Regions from separate parts of the Shewanella sp. AS16 genome, predicted to be linked through region 2. Evidence: predicted binding sites of a transcription regulator. Region 2 holds the regulator's gene; the other holds the start of a gene.
What was found. The regulator LexA, encoded in region 2, represses DNA repair genes until DNA is damaged. The targets are predictions, from matches to a motif close to TACTGTATNNNNATACAGTA.

Region 1 (7,619 bases), on a different contig from region 2:
TCGCCGCCAATGTGCTGCAGAGCGCCAGATTACTGGGCGATGCCTGTGCAAGCTTCAACGATCAATGTGCCGCCGGCATCAGCCCCAATCTGCCCAGGATAGAGCATTATCTGGCGCAGTCACTGATGCTGGTGACCAGCCTCAATCCCCACATAGGTTATGAGAAGGCGGCGCAGATCGCCAAGACGGCCTATAAGGAGGGGCGTTCGCTGAAGGAAGTGGCGCTGGCACTGGGCTATGTCAGCGCCGAGGAGTTCGATCTCTGGGTCGACCCCGGCAAGATGGTGGGTAAATTATCTGACTAGCAGTGCAGATAGCAGCGGCGGAATCCACCGGCTCATTACGCCTTAGCCTTTCCTGTTGTCCCGGCAGGGAACCAAGGTAGCCGCTCACCTTTTACGAGCAACAGCAAAACAGTACAACAAGTTGCAACCAACCAGGTGCTGCCTAAGGCCAGATGTTCCTGGGTCACCCCGATAAAGTCTAACTCACCCGTCTTGTTGATCGGCCCCACCACCCACAACAGCAGATATAACAGCTCGAAGCCTTTACGCCAATGGAAGCAACCCGCCAGCAGCATAGACATGCTGGGCAACAGCAAGATAAAAGCCAGCAAGTGCAACACCGCCAGCAAGTCCCGCTCAAAAATGAAACGCAGCAGCAAACCACAGCTGCAGATGAGCAAGAACAGCACAGCAGCCAGCCAGCGTGTCCGGGCAAGGGTGAGCTTGCTGCAATTCGACTCGATAAGCTCCCGGGTGCCATAGAACACATCGCGGACGCTGAATCGAGAAAGGGTCAGTATGGGCAACAAGGCAAGCAACGGCAGCAGTACTGTCTGCACAGCAGCCAGGGGCAATATCAGGGCCGCCAATGACAAGGATAACAAGATAAGCGAAAGACTCGATGACAGACCGGCGAATAAGAGCTCCAGCTCGGCCCGTAGCACAAAGGCGCAATTGAGGCGCCGGGTTAGCAGGAGGAACCAGCGGTAAGCCAACTGATTTGGACGCCCGGCTGAGCGCTTTCGTGGTGTTTCCGCATCTCTGGCGTGATACAGCAAGTGATACCCATTATTGGCCAAATACATGGCCAGCAGCATGATGCAAACCGCCAGCAACAGCTGCAGCATGACGGGCAGCCAGACGCTGCTGTCATAGACAGCGCCCCCCCAATCGAACGTCAGCTGTTGTTGTTTCAGGGCTGAAAAACCTAACGATACCTGCAGAGGTACATCGGCAGGCGTAGCGACTGCCGCTGCCATCTGTGTTGTGATGGCCGAATGCGCAGACAAGCCCCCCATGTTGGCCACACTCAGCATGGCCCAGAGGAAAAAGTAGCCGAGATTGCCGTACTGGCTCGCCAGCTTGGGGATAACCTCAAACAAGATGGTTATGGTGGCCACGAGCACAAGTATTGGTTCAAACAATACCAGATAGGGTAGGACATAATCCGCAATCCGCAGGCCAGCCTGCTCGGCCATGACAAGCTGTTGCAGCATGGCAACCAAAACCATGGTAATTCCCAGGCAATTTAGCAGTAATAGATGTGAAAAAAATTTAACCAGCAAATAACCATTGATGCTGAGCCTCGAAGATAACATCAAGGGCAGTAGCCCCTGGTGTCTGTCATGCTCCACTGTGCCTGTGACCAGGTAGTAGCCCATGAGGAACATGAAAGCGGAACCGACCAAGGCCAGGGAGGCGCCCATCCAGGCCGAGTTGTAGACGCCACGGGCCCCTTGAATGTCCACTACCGCATAACCTGCATAGGGGCTGGGAAAGAGCAACAAGGTCAGTGCAATCACCCCCAAAAATACCAACCAGGTGTGGGGGCTCTGTAGCCTATGTCTCATGTCCAACCATAAAATAGTACGCATGTGACTCAACATATCAATGCACCTCGAGTGCATCGGCACGACTGAAACACAAGTAAGCATCTTCCAGATTGGGGGCAACCGCCTTAGCTGCAGACGTAGGTTGCACGTCGGCGACCACTCTTAGCGTCAGCCCCAGACTGTGACGCTCTACATCGCACACCATGAAATCCCGTTCGAAAGAGGCTAACTCTTGCTCGGCAATGGGGACTGACCAGACTTTGTTCGTCATAGCGCCAAGCAATTTTTCCGGGGTGTCGAACGCGGAGACATGCCCCTTATTCAACACCATAATCTGATCTGCCATAGACGCGATGTCGGACACTATATGGCTGGAAAGAATCACAATTTTACTTTGGGCCAGGTCGGTCAACAGCTTACGGAAACTCACCCGTTCGAGAGGATCCAGCCCCACCGTCGGCTCGTCGAGGATCACTATATCCGGCGTCCCCAGCAATGCCTGGGCTATGCCGACCCTTTGACGCATGCCTCCCGAGAAGGTTTTGAGTTGGCTATCCTGCACCTGAGTCAAATTCAGGCGCGCTAGCAAGTCGTCGATCTCTGATTCTATCTTCCTGTTCTCGACCCGCTTAACCGCCGCTAGATAGCGCAGGAATTGCCTGGGTGTCAGCTGTTCATATACGCCAAAGTGCTGGGGAAGCAGGCCCAGAGTCCGCCTTATGATGCCTGGATCAACCGTGGCATTCCGCTGACCCAGAGTAATCGCCCCCCGGCTTGGGCGTTCGAGTTGTGCAAGTAACCTAATCAGAGTGGACTTACCCGCACCATTGGAGCCCACCAACCCGGTAATGCCGGGTTTGAACACGGCGCTGGCTTGAGCCAAAGCAACGACATTGTTGCCGTATTCCTTATGCAAGCCATGAATTTCCAATCTGAGTTCTTCTTCGCGGCGAGAATTACCTTCCATATCATTGCCCCATACCACAATTGAGACTCTTAACCTACATGGAAACAAAGGAGCGGCTAAGTTGGCAGAAATGACAGTATCCCGCCTGCTATCCCATATGACTGGTACATCCTCTCGTCGCATCGATTGTATTTACATTAACATTTTGATAACTTAATCAATTGAATCGCATCATTCAGGTTGATCCCCATGGGGGCTGGCAGTAGCTGTCATGGAGCGCGAGTACAAGGATAGGCATAACAAGGATATTAACGATGCAGGTAGCACAATTTTACGAACTGACCGACAAACTCGCTGTTTGCAACAGCTTTGATGAACTTAAAGATTGTTGTGAACTATTCTGTCAGTTAACCGATATCCCCTACTATCTGATCGGTATCATAGGCCAGGAGTCATCCTATGCACCGACCATACGCCTACTGTCTAACTACCCGGAAGAGTGGCTGGCACGCTATTTCAAAGAAGGCAAGCAACAGGCCGACCCCGTGGTTAAATATATTATCCAGCACCAGTCTCCCATACGTTGGGACAAATTAATTGCGTCCGATAATTTTAATTCTGCTACGGGATTAAAGGTATTTAAAGATGCCGCCGAATATGGCTTATTCAATGGCATCAGTATTCCGCTGAAATCTTCTTCAGAAAATATTGCCGTATTCAGCATGGCCATAGGCAAAAGAACCGATGCCAATAGCATACTGGATAATGCCCAGATGTTCTGCCATACCTTTGCCACTCACTTATTCGAACGTTACCTGCTGATAGAGCTAAGCAATACCCCATCGGCCAAGACCGAGTTAACCAAACGGGAATTAGAGTGTTTGTTTTGGGCATGCGAAGGTAAAACAGCCTGGGAGATAGCACAAATAGTGGGCATATCGGAGCGAACCATCCTCTTTCATCTGAACAATTCCACCACCAAACTGGGCGCCGTTAACCGGCAACATGCCGTCGCACTGGCGATAAAGAAAAACCTGATTAAGCCCAATATTTAATTAAGCCTGCCCAGCTTTAACTTACTGAGGTTATCACAGACATACAGCCCTTTTCGGCGGGCATTTAATCTGATGCCATTACTGAATTGAGCACTGGAAAATATCTCCCACTCATCGGAAAGCAGCCTTATGGGCTGCTCATTGGGCAATCCCCGGCCCAGGCTCAAGTGATACACTATTTCATCCACCAAACCCTCTTTCACCAGGCTGGCAGCGAACGCCACCGAGGTCACCAGGACACAGCTCGTTTGCTTATTGGCGTAACCTTGGCTCAGCAGAGTCTTGGCCTCGTGCAAGTGCGACATAGAGTAAGGGGGCAAATCATGCCCCAGGTTATTGGTGAGCTTGTCCAGCGACGTGGGCATGGAGTGTGGCTGAGTCGCAATGAAGTGTGCCCCCTGAAACAAGTTCCGCAGATAATCCATTGCCCCAAATTCATGCTCAAAGGTCTCCAGTGAGCTTTCCCGCCCACATAGATCGGCAGAGGTAACACAAGTCACCCAGGGACGGTGCTTCTGCATATAGGTCTGCAAGGTCAGGTAAGAGCGGATCTCCAGCAACCAGCTGGGCAAGGGTACTATGTCAACTGTCGCTGGGGACAACAAGGGTTGCGGCTCAAAGGGCGCACACAAGTGCGCATCCAATTGCGGAAACAGGATTTGCTTAATTTGTCCTCTTATCGCCACATCCAGCAACACCTGGGAATCGACAAACAGCGGATTGGGGGGGGATGACAAATAGAGATCGGCCGCCTCGCCATAGACGTCAATATCCTCGAGTAAGGCATCGAGTCTTTCACCGTGCATACTGCCTCTGATCGCCAGCACCCGGCCATTACGGCACAACATCCATCCGACTCCGGCATTGGGCGATATGCTCGATGCCTTGTCCAGTACCAGCGCCATGTAATGGGAATGATCGACCCCATCATGCTTTCCAATCATCATGCTAAACCACATCGAATAAGATAATCACTTGGCAGATTATAGCCAGAGCATGACGAAGGCATCACTGTCAGATATGACTGGTTACCGGATATTAACTGTCAGTTTTTACAGTTGTATTAATTCAGTTTTAAGCTAATTAAAGGTGCCATATTCCCAGACTGTAAAATCTGATAGCTGAACAAGCATGAGCTCTTTGAATAGGATTTGAGTCCATCAAAAATCAAATGAGGCTCAAGCAATGAGAAACATACAAATAATCAAAGACCACAACATTTCAGATAACAAGAATGCTCTATTATTAGAAGAAATGTTCAGACTGAGAGGGGAAGTTTTTAACGAAAGACTCGGATGGGAAGTCAAAATATCAAATGGTTTGGAGAAAGATAATTTTGACAAACAAACTCCAAGCTATATTACCATGAGCAACAACAAAAATAACCTTATAGGTTGTTGGAGAGCCTTGCCGACAACAAACAAATACATGCTTAAAGATGTATTCCCACAATTATTGAGAGGGGAAACACCTCCGGAAGACAGCAATATATTTGAAATCAGCCGCTTTGCCATAAGTAAAAACAGGGATGGCAAGAATATGGCCATTGCCAGTGAAGATACCGCATCCCTGGTTCGTTCCTTCTACACTTTCGCCATAGAAAACAACATCACAGACTATGTACTGGTCACCACTGTCGCTTGTGAGAGAATATTGAAATACTTGGGCGTGACAATGCGCAGAATGGGAGATGGAAAATCGATGCAAGTAGGAATAGAAAAATCTGTCGCGTTGTGGATAAAAGTCGATGACAATTTGAATATAGGCCAACACCACTAGTACTCCAACCTCCCAGGGATATGGGGCCAACACTTATGTCAAGCTGGTCTGGCCTCTCCCTCCCCCACACTCTTACAACTATACCCCTGCACCAACAACACTCATAAAAACCGCAAAACTGCAGCCCCTAGTTTAAAACCAAATAAATATTAAACCTCCTATTTATGAGTATAAAGAAATAGACTACCAAGCCTTGAATTAAATGAATGAGATCCCACGCACAATTATTAATCCGAGCATCCATATGCAACAGAGTAATATCATTCAAGAGAGCAACAGGCATTAACCATAACCGTACCCAGCGGAACAGCACTAATTAACATCATTCCTAACGACACGGCTTTCCCGTTCCATGCAGGGAGCCCCTCCCGAATAGCAACTTAAAGCAACTGCCGGTGCATATAAGCAGAGTCAGAGCGGGAACGGGCGTACGGCTCCCGCAGTGATCAACTTGTCTTGAATGGTAACAAGAGTGGTTCCGCATTCATTAGCGACTCCTGCTGCATGGCTTCATTGTCTTGGTAGCGACTAATCAAGGCACTGCGCACCCATAGACTCACTATAGTCAAGACTATTGCCTTGGCTTCGAGGCTGGAACCCGCATTCTCAGCCACCAGGAAGAGATTGCCTGAGCCTGCAATATACACCCCCAAGGCAATGGCCGTAGGCCAGACACTGATATTATCCACCGCCAACCCCGCCATGACATAACTGACCCCAATACAGATCAGTGGAAAGTACACAAATGCGGTCAAGTAGGGAGACTCGACATTATAGTAACCCGTCACATGCAGAGGAATGAAACATATGCCTATGAGCAAGCCGATGAAAATCGGCGCCTTGTGTATGCCCATCAGCGCCGCCAGCTGACGATAGAGTACGCCTCGCCAACAGGCTTCAAAGCCTACGACAAAGATCAAACTGGCCAACATCCCGGCAATCACCATGGTCAACATGATATTAATGGTAAACAGTAGATATCCCTGAGGATCATTACCCAGCAGCAATGCAACACCATAGGGCGATACCTCTTTGGCTGTTATGTCAAAATAATAGGCCTGTACATTCAACTGCCCAAGATCCCATAGATACAACACGGCTTGCTCGGCGCCCAGCAACAGAAGACCCGACAACAGCCCCAAAAGGGTCCACTTCAGGCTCAAAGAAGTCAGACTCCTGCGCATGATGCGCCTGGCTGTGTCGCCGTTGAGCAAGCAAGCTATGACAGGTACCCAGAGAGTAGCGAACAACAACCAAAGCCCTATGCCCGAGTATTGAAAAAAATAAGCACCGAGCTGCGTCGCAAAGCTCAAGGCTATGACTGTGGCTATGAGTAGGTTGAACTCTTTAATTGATAATTCCATGACTGCCTCCTCAAGCGATAACAGACTGTAATTTTGGCCAATCGATCTGCCTATACACCTGACTGAGTGGCAGCTGAATCGCATCTTTGGCGGCCTGCCAATCCTTTCCCTTGGCACTTAAGGTGCAATATTCATCGTAGTAAAAGCCTATGCTGCCATCCGCTTGTTTCTGTTCCTCGATGAAATCTATGGATAGCCCCAGCAAATGCTCCAACTCCAGCTCTTTGATATCGGGAAGATGCTGTTCGAGTGTCTTGAGCACGGTCAAGGCCAAGGGCAGATTGTAATCATGCAGCAATCTTAGTACCTGGCCACAGCCGTAAGCAGCAAAATGCTGTAAACTGGGCCCTTCCTGCCAGATATCCTGTAGATGTGCAGCCGCTAACCTAAATGCCATTCCGGCAACCAGCATGGTGTGGTAATGCTTGACCCAAGTCTGAAAGCCCTGACTAGACTCCTGCAGCAGCTCGAAGCCATCCGGGGTTCCGGGACCCGGCACTATGCAGCCATCGAGTAAGTTTTTCTCTACCAGTTCCAGTGCGTATTGCAGATGCCACTTCTTGCATAAACCAGTAAGTATCAGGCACATCAGCAACTCTAAGGCCAGATCCAGATTGTTATTCGCCATATAGCGCACAAACAAGCCTTCCAACGCCTGTAGATGTGAGCGATCAAAC
Region 2 (7,619 bases):
AATGTCGACGATCTCAAGGCGGCCCTGATGGAAGGCGCCGTGATGCGGATCCGTCCCAAGGCCATGACAGTGGCCACCATCTTCTTCGGCCTGCTGCCCATCATGTGGGGCAGCGGTGCCGGCAACGATGTGATGCAGAAGATAGCCGCCCCCATGGTCGGCGGCATGGTGACGGCGCCGATTCTCTCGCTGTTCGTGTTGCCCGCCATTTATCTGTTGATCTATAAGAGAAGACTGGCGTAAACAGGCCAAAACCAAAAAGCCCTGCGACTCGGTCGCAGGGCTTTTTTTTTTTGCCGCAGGCCTCAGGCCGCCAACAAGGCTATGATGGAAAACATGCCTCCCTGGGGATCGCTCACCACGGCGAATCGCCCTACCTCGGGGATATCTGTCGCCGGCACACAGACACTGCCGCCCAACTCAGTGATCTTGGCCAGCATGGCATCACAGTCGTTCACTGTGAAATACAGCATCCAATGGGGGGGCACCTGGCCCCAGCGCTCCGTCATCTCCATCATGCCGCCGACAGCCTGCTCGCCCACCAGCCACTCGGTATAATCGAAGTCGGCCATGGCAGATACCCTGCTATGCCAGCCGAACACCCGAGCATAGAAGTCCTTGGCCCCGGCGGGATCACGGCTGGCCAGCTCCACCCAGCAGAGGGTGCCATGCTCGCCCATGCGCTTGGCTCCTATGTGGTGGTGTGCCTGCCACACGGCAAAGACGGCCCCTTCGGGATCGCTGAACTGCGCCATGGTGCCGGCTTCGGCCACGGTATGGGGCCCCATTTTCAAGCTGCCGCCGGCGGCGCTGACCCTGGCGATACAGGCATCCAGATCATCGACGGCGAAATACAGGTTCCAGTGGGTGGGCAAGGCCGCCATGGCTTCCGGCAACTGATACATGGCGCCCAGATCGTCGCCCTCCAGGTTGAAGAGACAGAAGTCCCCCATGGTTGACGGCATGTCCGCCGTTTCCCAACCGAATAAGCGGCAATAGAAGTCTTTCGCCGCGGCCAAATCGTGGCAGGCGAGTTCTGCCCAGCAGGGCTGACCCTGGAGATAATGAGTGATTTTCATCTGCTTTATCCTTTACACATGACACAACAATCATTCAGTAAAGTCCCGATAATGCTTTATGTCCATGTACATAAACAAAAAACCGCCCCAGGGGGCGGTTTAAACTGTGACGCCGGCGCTTAGCCGAAGACGGGCAAGATGTCTGCCATGGCCAGCAGATGACAGGCGGCCGTCACCAGACCGAAGAGCATCACCAGCAAAATCAGCGGCGTGCCGCCCGCCACCCTGAAGCCGCCGCTCTCGGGGAAGAGTCGCCGCGCCTTATAGGCCATCAACGCCGGCACTATCACGGCCCAGATGGTCGCCGCCAGTGCCGCGAAGCCTATGGCTACCAGGAAGCCGTCGGGAAATAGCAGGCCCAGCACGGTCGGGGGCAGGAAGGTCACGGCCGCGGTCTTGAGCCGGCCCTGGCTCGAGTCATCGAAACCGAACAGATCCGCCAGATAATCGAACAGCCCCAGGGTGACCCCGAGGAAAGACGAGGCGACCGCCAGATTGGCGAACAGGGTCAGCATATTGTTGAGCCAATGGCTGCTGATCACCTCCGACAGGGCGGCGACCAGCACCCCCATGTTGCCGCCCTGGGCTATGACGTCGCCGAACTGGACCCGGCTGATATTGCCCATGGTCGCCACCAGCCAGCAGAGGTAGATGATCAGGGCGATGAAGGTGCCTATGCACAGCGCCTTGATGATGGTCGCCGGCTCCTTGCCATAATACTTCACCAGGCTGGGCACATTGCCATGATAGCCGAAGCTCGCCAGACCGAAGGGCAGCGCCGCCCACAGGTAGGGCGCATAACTGGCCTGGCCGTCGGGAATAAACAACTTGCTCGTGTCTATCTCGAGCAGCAGATTGCCGATCGCCAGGAAGAAGGTGATGATCATCCCCCCCAGCATGACAGTGGTGATCCTGTCGACCGCCCTGGTGCTGATCAGCACCACGGATGCCAGCAGCAGCGCAAAAATCAAGCCGGCGACGCTCTGGGGCAGGCTGATGCCTATCCCCTGCAGGCTATGGTTCACTATCGAGCTGCCACCGCTGATATAGGCATAGGTGAGTATGTAGAGCACGAAGGCGATCGACACCCCATTCACTATGCGCCAGAACTGGCCCAGGGTGACCCTGGTCAGGGTATCGAAGCTGGCACCCGGCTCGAAGTGCAGGTTGGTTTCGAGCAACAGGAGACCCGACATCAGCATGCAGAACCAGACACCCAGCAGCATGAGTATCGAGTAACCGAACCACATACCGGCGCCCACCACGGGCAGAGAGAACATGCCGGCGCCGACCGTGGTGCCGGCGATGATCATGGCGCCGCCGAGCAGCGACTTGCCATGGGGCTTATGCCTGGCGACATCCATGAAATTTGCCATCAGTTATGTTCCGCCATGACGCTGTCGACTATGGTCTGCCTGACCGAGGCACGCAACAGGCTGTTGGCGTGATCTCTGATACGTTCTATATCTGCCCTGTTGCCCTTGTCGGCGAGGTAGCCCAGATCCTTGAGCTTGACACTCAGGGTGCCATAGAGCTTCCTGTCGTAAAACTCAGGGGCCGTGATGCCATGCAAGGCACCCAGGCGCTGCGCCAGCAGGTGACTCCCGGATTCGAGCTCCGAGCGTTCCATATCGGGTTTGGCCGCCAGGAAATTGAAGATGATGGCATAGCGTTGCAATGTCTCACTGACGGTGCCGGCCAGCAGTTCAAGTTTACCTGCGTGTGGCTCGTTGACGCTGAAATGCGCCTCTTCCGTCACCAACTGTTCGGCGACAAACAGATCCAGCACCCGCTCCACATAGGCGTCGATATCTTCTATGCCCATGAACAGCTCGGCCTTCATCAGCGGATAGAAATCCGCCACTATGGCGTGGATCTGCCGACGGCTGCAGGTCTCGTAATGCAGCATGCAGCTGGCGATCAACGACGGCAGGATCAGCAGATGGATCACATTGTTGCGGTAATAGGTCATGGAGACGGCATCGGCCTCGGCGATGGAAATGATGTCACCGAGCGAGTCTGTCTCCAGGGTAAATTTATTCAGCTCCAGCCCCTGTTGCACCAGGGACTTGCCATCGCCTTCGGCCACCGAGGTATAGCTGGTGTATGGCACCTGTTTCAACAGGTTCAGATAGAGATCCAGCTGACGTTCCAGCTGGGTGCGCTCCAGGGCATTCTGTTCGGACGCCAACAGCACCAGGCTGGTCAGGGTCACCGAACTGGCCGCCGCCGCGCCATTGATATGGGTCATCACCCTGTTGGCCAGGGTATTGACCGCCGGCGTCAGCCAGCTGGGCTTCTGCTCGGGATCTTCTGCCAACTCGCTGCGCCAATCCGGCGCCATCTCGTTGAGGAAGGACTGGAGGGTGATGGGGGCGCCGAAGTTGACATAACCCTGGCCGAAGTTGCCCAGCTTGCGTATGGCACCGAACACCTGCCAGACAGATTCTTTCTGCTTCTTCTTGCCGCTCAGTTCCTTGTGATAGGTGGCGACCTCCATCACATGGTCATAACCCAGGTACACAGGCACCAGGGTCACAGGCCTCTCTATGCCGCGCAGCACACTGTTCATCGTCATCGCCAGCATGCCCGTCTTGGGGGCCAAGAGGCGGCCGGTACGCGAGCGCCCCCCCTCGGTGAAGTACTCCACCGAATAGCCCTTGGCAAACAGCTGATCCAGATATTCGCGGAACACTGCGGTATAGAGCTTGTTGCCGTTGAAGCTGCGGCGGATGAAGAAGGCACCGCCACGGCGGAACATGGGGCCTGCGGGCCAGAAATTGAGGTTGATCCCAGCGGCTATGTGCGGCGGCACCATGCCCTGGTAATAGAGGATATAGGACAGCAACAGGTAATCCATGTGGCTGCGGTGGCAAGGCACATAGACTATCTCGTGGCCGTCGTGGTGCAGCTGGCGTACCTGCTCGGCGCCCTTGATATTGATGCCACTGTACAGCTTATTCCACAGCCAGGTGAGGAAACGCTCGGCGATACGCACCAGGCTATCCGAATAGTTGGCGGCGATCTCGTCCAGGTAGGCTATCGCTGTCTCACGGGCCTTGGTCTCGGAGATCTTCTTGTTGGCCGCCTCTTCCTGAATCGCCTTCTTCAGCGACTCGGATTTCAGCAAGGCGTGAAACAAGGCCTGGCGATTGGGCAGCTGTGGCCCCGTCATCACCTTGCGCTGGCGGCTGAAGTGCACCCTGGCGACCCGCGCCAGCTTATGGGCTATGCCCATGTCAGTGCCGTGTTCGTCCGTCATATACCTCAGGGATACGGCACTGGAGAATTGCACGAAGTTATGGCGCCCGAGGAAGAGGATCATCAGGCACTTGCGCAGCCAGGTGGGGTTTTCCCGCTCCAGCACAGCCGCCCGCATGCTGTCATCTTCCTTGCCCGGGGTCCGGCCCCAGTAGAGGCTCACAGGCACCAGCTGGATGTCCAGCGTCGCATCCTGTTTATGGGCGGCCAACAGGAGCCTGAAACTCTCGAGAAAACCCTCATGATTGCGGCGCTGGCCAAACATGGGCTTGCCCCCCTGCAGGCATACCACCCTGGGAACCCGGCCATCGGCGAGCACCAGCTCTTCATAGGGGCTCGGCAGTCCCAACTTGGCGGTGACGTCATTCAGGGCCGCTATGTCGCTGACGGATTCAGTCTTCATCACATAGACGAGCGGTCTGCCCGGGTCCAGATTGAGATCGGCGAAGGGATCCTGTGGCACAACGATAGTGTGCACCAGCTGTTTCTGGATCCAACGCAAGGATTTAAACCACAGAGAGTCTTGTTTTGGCATTCTTCTTTTGCAATATGAGTCACGTCAAACGGACAGATAGAATACCAGACTCTGGCCAGTATTCACTAATAGTCGGCTAAGCCCATAAAAAATGGTTAATACTTGCACTGCAAATAATACTGTATATACTAACAGTAACTGTATAGAAAAACAGGAATGACCATGAGACCCTTGACGCCACGCCAAGCCGAAATTCTAGAGCTGATCAAACGCAACATCGCCGACACAGGCATGCCGCCTACCCGGGCCGAGATTGCCACCCGTCTGGGATTCAAGAGCGCCAATGCCGCCGAGGAACATCTCAAGGCCCTGGCGAAGAAAGGCTGTATCGAAATCATGCCGGGCACTTCCCGCGGTATCCGCCTGCCCCACGAAGAAGAGGCCCAGGAAGCCGGCTTGCCGCTGATAGGCCAGGTCGCCGCCGGTGAGCCGATTCTGGCCCAGGAACATGTGGAACAGTACTACCAGGTCGATCCCGCCATGTTTCATCCCGCCGCCGACTTTCTGCTCAGGGTCCGGGGTGACAGCATGAAGAATATCGGCATACTCGAGGGCGATCTGCTCGCTGTGCATAAGATGCAGCAGGCCCGCAACGGCCAGGTGATAGTCGCCAGGGTCGAAGACGATGTGACTGTTAAACGCTTCGAGAAGAAAGGCAATCTGGTTTATTTACACGCGGAAAACGATGACTACTCCCCCATCAAGGTGGATCTCAGTTGCCAGAGCCTGACCATAGAAGGTCTCGCCGTCGGCGTAATACGTAATGGAGACTGGCTATGAAACATTTGCTGGGCAATGCGCCGCGCCACCCTGGACTCTGGCTGGATCTCGACAGCCATGTGCAGGACAGCCAACATAGAGACATCACCACCATGCCGACCCGGACCCAGGGGCGCACCGAGCTGCAACAGCTCAGTGCCCAACTGGCACAACTGAGCCAGCAGGGCCGCTGGATAGTGCTGATCAGCCCACCCAATGCCATAGGCTACAAGCAATTGCTGGCCAAGGCCGGGGTGCGCATGGACAGGGTATTGCTGGTGCATGCCAAGGATGAAGTGGAAGTGCTGTGGGCGATGGAAAGAGCCCTCACCAGCGGCACCTCCAGCGCAGTGATCTCCTGGACCCAGTCCCTCGACGCCAGAGATATTCGCCGCCTGCAACTGGTCGCCAAGAGTGCCAGAGCCATGGGCATAGTCCTCGAAGAGGTAAATGTTCACTTACAGGGAGAAGCCTTGTTTGACAATCACGAAGCGTTCCAGCAACACCAATTATTCGGCCCCATACATTGACCCCATCCTGGGCCAGCCTATCTCCAAAGCCTCATCGCACGCCATGAGGCTTTTTTTTTCAGCAATTTTTTCAGTCAATTAGAAAGCAGAGCGAGCTTGATCAATAACTGAACAGCAAGTAATGTAGGACAAGGTAACGTGCATTCAAGCGTTATCACCTGGCTCCATGCCAGGCATAGCCAGACGATTGAGTCATGGCCTAAGGGATGGATATATTCAGTCGTAGGTGCAAGCGTGGTTAATACCGGCAGTAACGATACATAGACCAAGAGTAAAAACCGCCAACGCACTTTGAAGTCATCAACGCTTTTTTGGGAACCGAAGAGTTTACATAGAGCTGAGACTTACTGTGTGACTCTTCTTTGTAGTTGCGTTTCGCAATTGGCAGAGGAGAAGTCTTGTGAAGCAATGGTTGTATTGTGCCTTGGTGCTGGTATTCGCACCTCATCTAGCGGCGGCAGAAATGCCCCTGAACATGACTCAGGGGGTGACAGAAATCAGTGGCAAGGTGTATGACTTGCACATGACCATTCTGTATATCTGCTGTGCCATCGGCGTGGTCGTCTTCGGTGTAATGATTTATGCCATGATAAACCACAGGAAATCCAAGGGCGCAGTTGCCGCCAACTTCCACGAAAGCACCAAGGTCGAGATAGCCTGGACCATACTGCCTTTCATCATCTTAATTCTCATGGCCATCCCAGCGACCAAGACACTGGTCGCCATGGAAGACACCCATGACGCCGAACTCACGGTCAAGATCACAGGTTCCCAATGGAAGTGGCATTACAGCTACTTCGATCAGGACATAGACTTCTACAGCAACCTGGCCACCCCCATGTCCCAGATAGAGGGCAACGAGGCCAAAGGGGAAAACTATCTGCTCGAAGTGGATAAACCCCTGGTGCTGCCGACCCACAGGAAAATACGTTTCCTGATGACCTCAGACGATGTGATCCACTCCTGGTGGCTGCCGGCCTTCGCCATCAAGAAGGACGCCAACCCAGGGTTCATCAACGAAACCTGGGCGCGGATCGACAAGGAAGGCATTTACCGCGGCCAATGCGCCGAGCTATGCGGCAAGGGACATGGCTTCATGCCGATAGTGGTCCAGGCCGTGTCGGCGGCCGAGTTCGATACCTGGGTCAGTTCACAGCGGGCCGCGGCCGATGCGGCGGCGGCCGAAGCCGAGGCGGCATTGACACAAAACCTGAGTCTGGACGAACTCATGGCCCAGGGGGAACAGGTCTATATGAGCCACTGTGCCGCCTGTCACCAGCCCAATGGCATGGGACTGCCGGGCATATTCCCCTCACTCAAGGGCAGCGCCGTTGCCACAGGCCCCATAGCCAACCACCTGGAAACTGTCATCAATGGCAGGCCCGGCACGGCCATGCAGGCCTTCGGCAAGCAATTGACGGCCCAGGAACTCGCCGCCGTTGTCACCTTCGAGCG

Region 1: the regulator LexA is predicted to act here: its motif matches at 4,840-4,859, upstream of LZP73_RS12965 (acyl-homoserine-lactone synthase).

What each region holds. Positions count from the first base shown of each region.
Region 1 covers NZ_JAKCLK010000004.1:180,276-187,894, forward strand. Annotated here, with positions in the region: gene fumC (class II fumarate hydratase) at 1-305, shown strand, start outside; gene LZP73_RS12945 (hypothetical protein) at 341-1,879, opposite strand; gene LZP73_RS12950 (ATP-binding cassette domain-containing protein) at 1,893-2,804, opposite strand; gene LZP73_RS12955 (LuxR family transcriptional regulator) at 3,059-3,799, shown strand; gene LZP73_RS12960 (hypothetical protein) at 3,796-4,746, opposite strand; gene LZP73_RS12965 (acyl-homoserine-lactone synthase) at 4,985-5,578, shown strand; gene LZP73_RS12970 (hypothetical protein) at 6,025-6,942, opposite strand; gene LZP73_RS12975 (DUF6895 family protein) at 6,953-7,619, opposite strand, start outside.
Region 2 covers NZ_JAKCLK010000002.1:656,124-663,742, forward strand. Annotated here, with positions in the region: gene LZP73_RS07650 (efflux RND transporter permease subunit) at 1-243, shown strand, start outside; gene LZP73_RS07655 (VOC family protein) at 306-1,079, opposite strand; gene mtr (tryptophan permease) at 1,199-2,455, opposite strand; gene plsB (glycerol-3-phosphate 1-O-acyltransferase PlsB) at 2,455-4,875, opposite strand; gene lexA (transcriptional repressor LexA) at 5,038-5,655, shown strand; gene LZP73_RS07675 (cell division inhibitor SulA) at 5,652-6,164, shown strand; partial or broken gene coxB (cytochrome c oxidase subunit II) at 6,565-7,619, shown strand, end outside.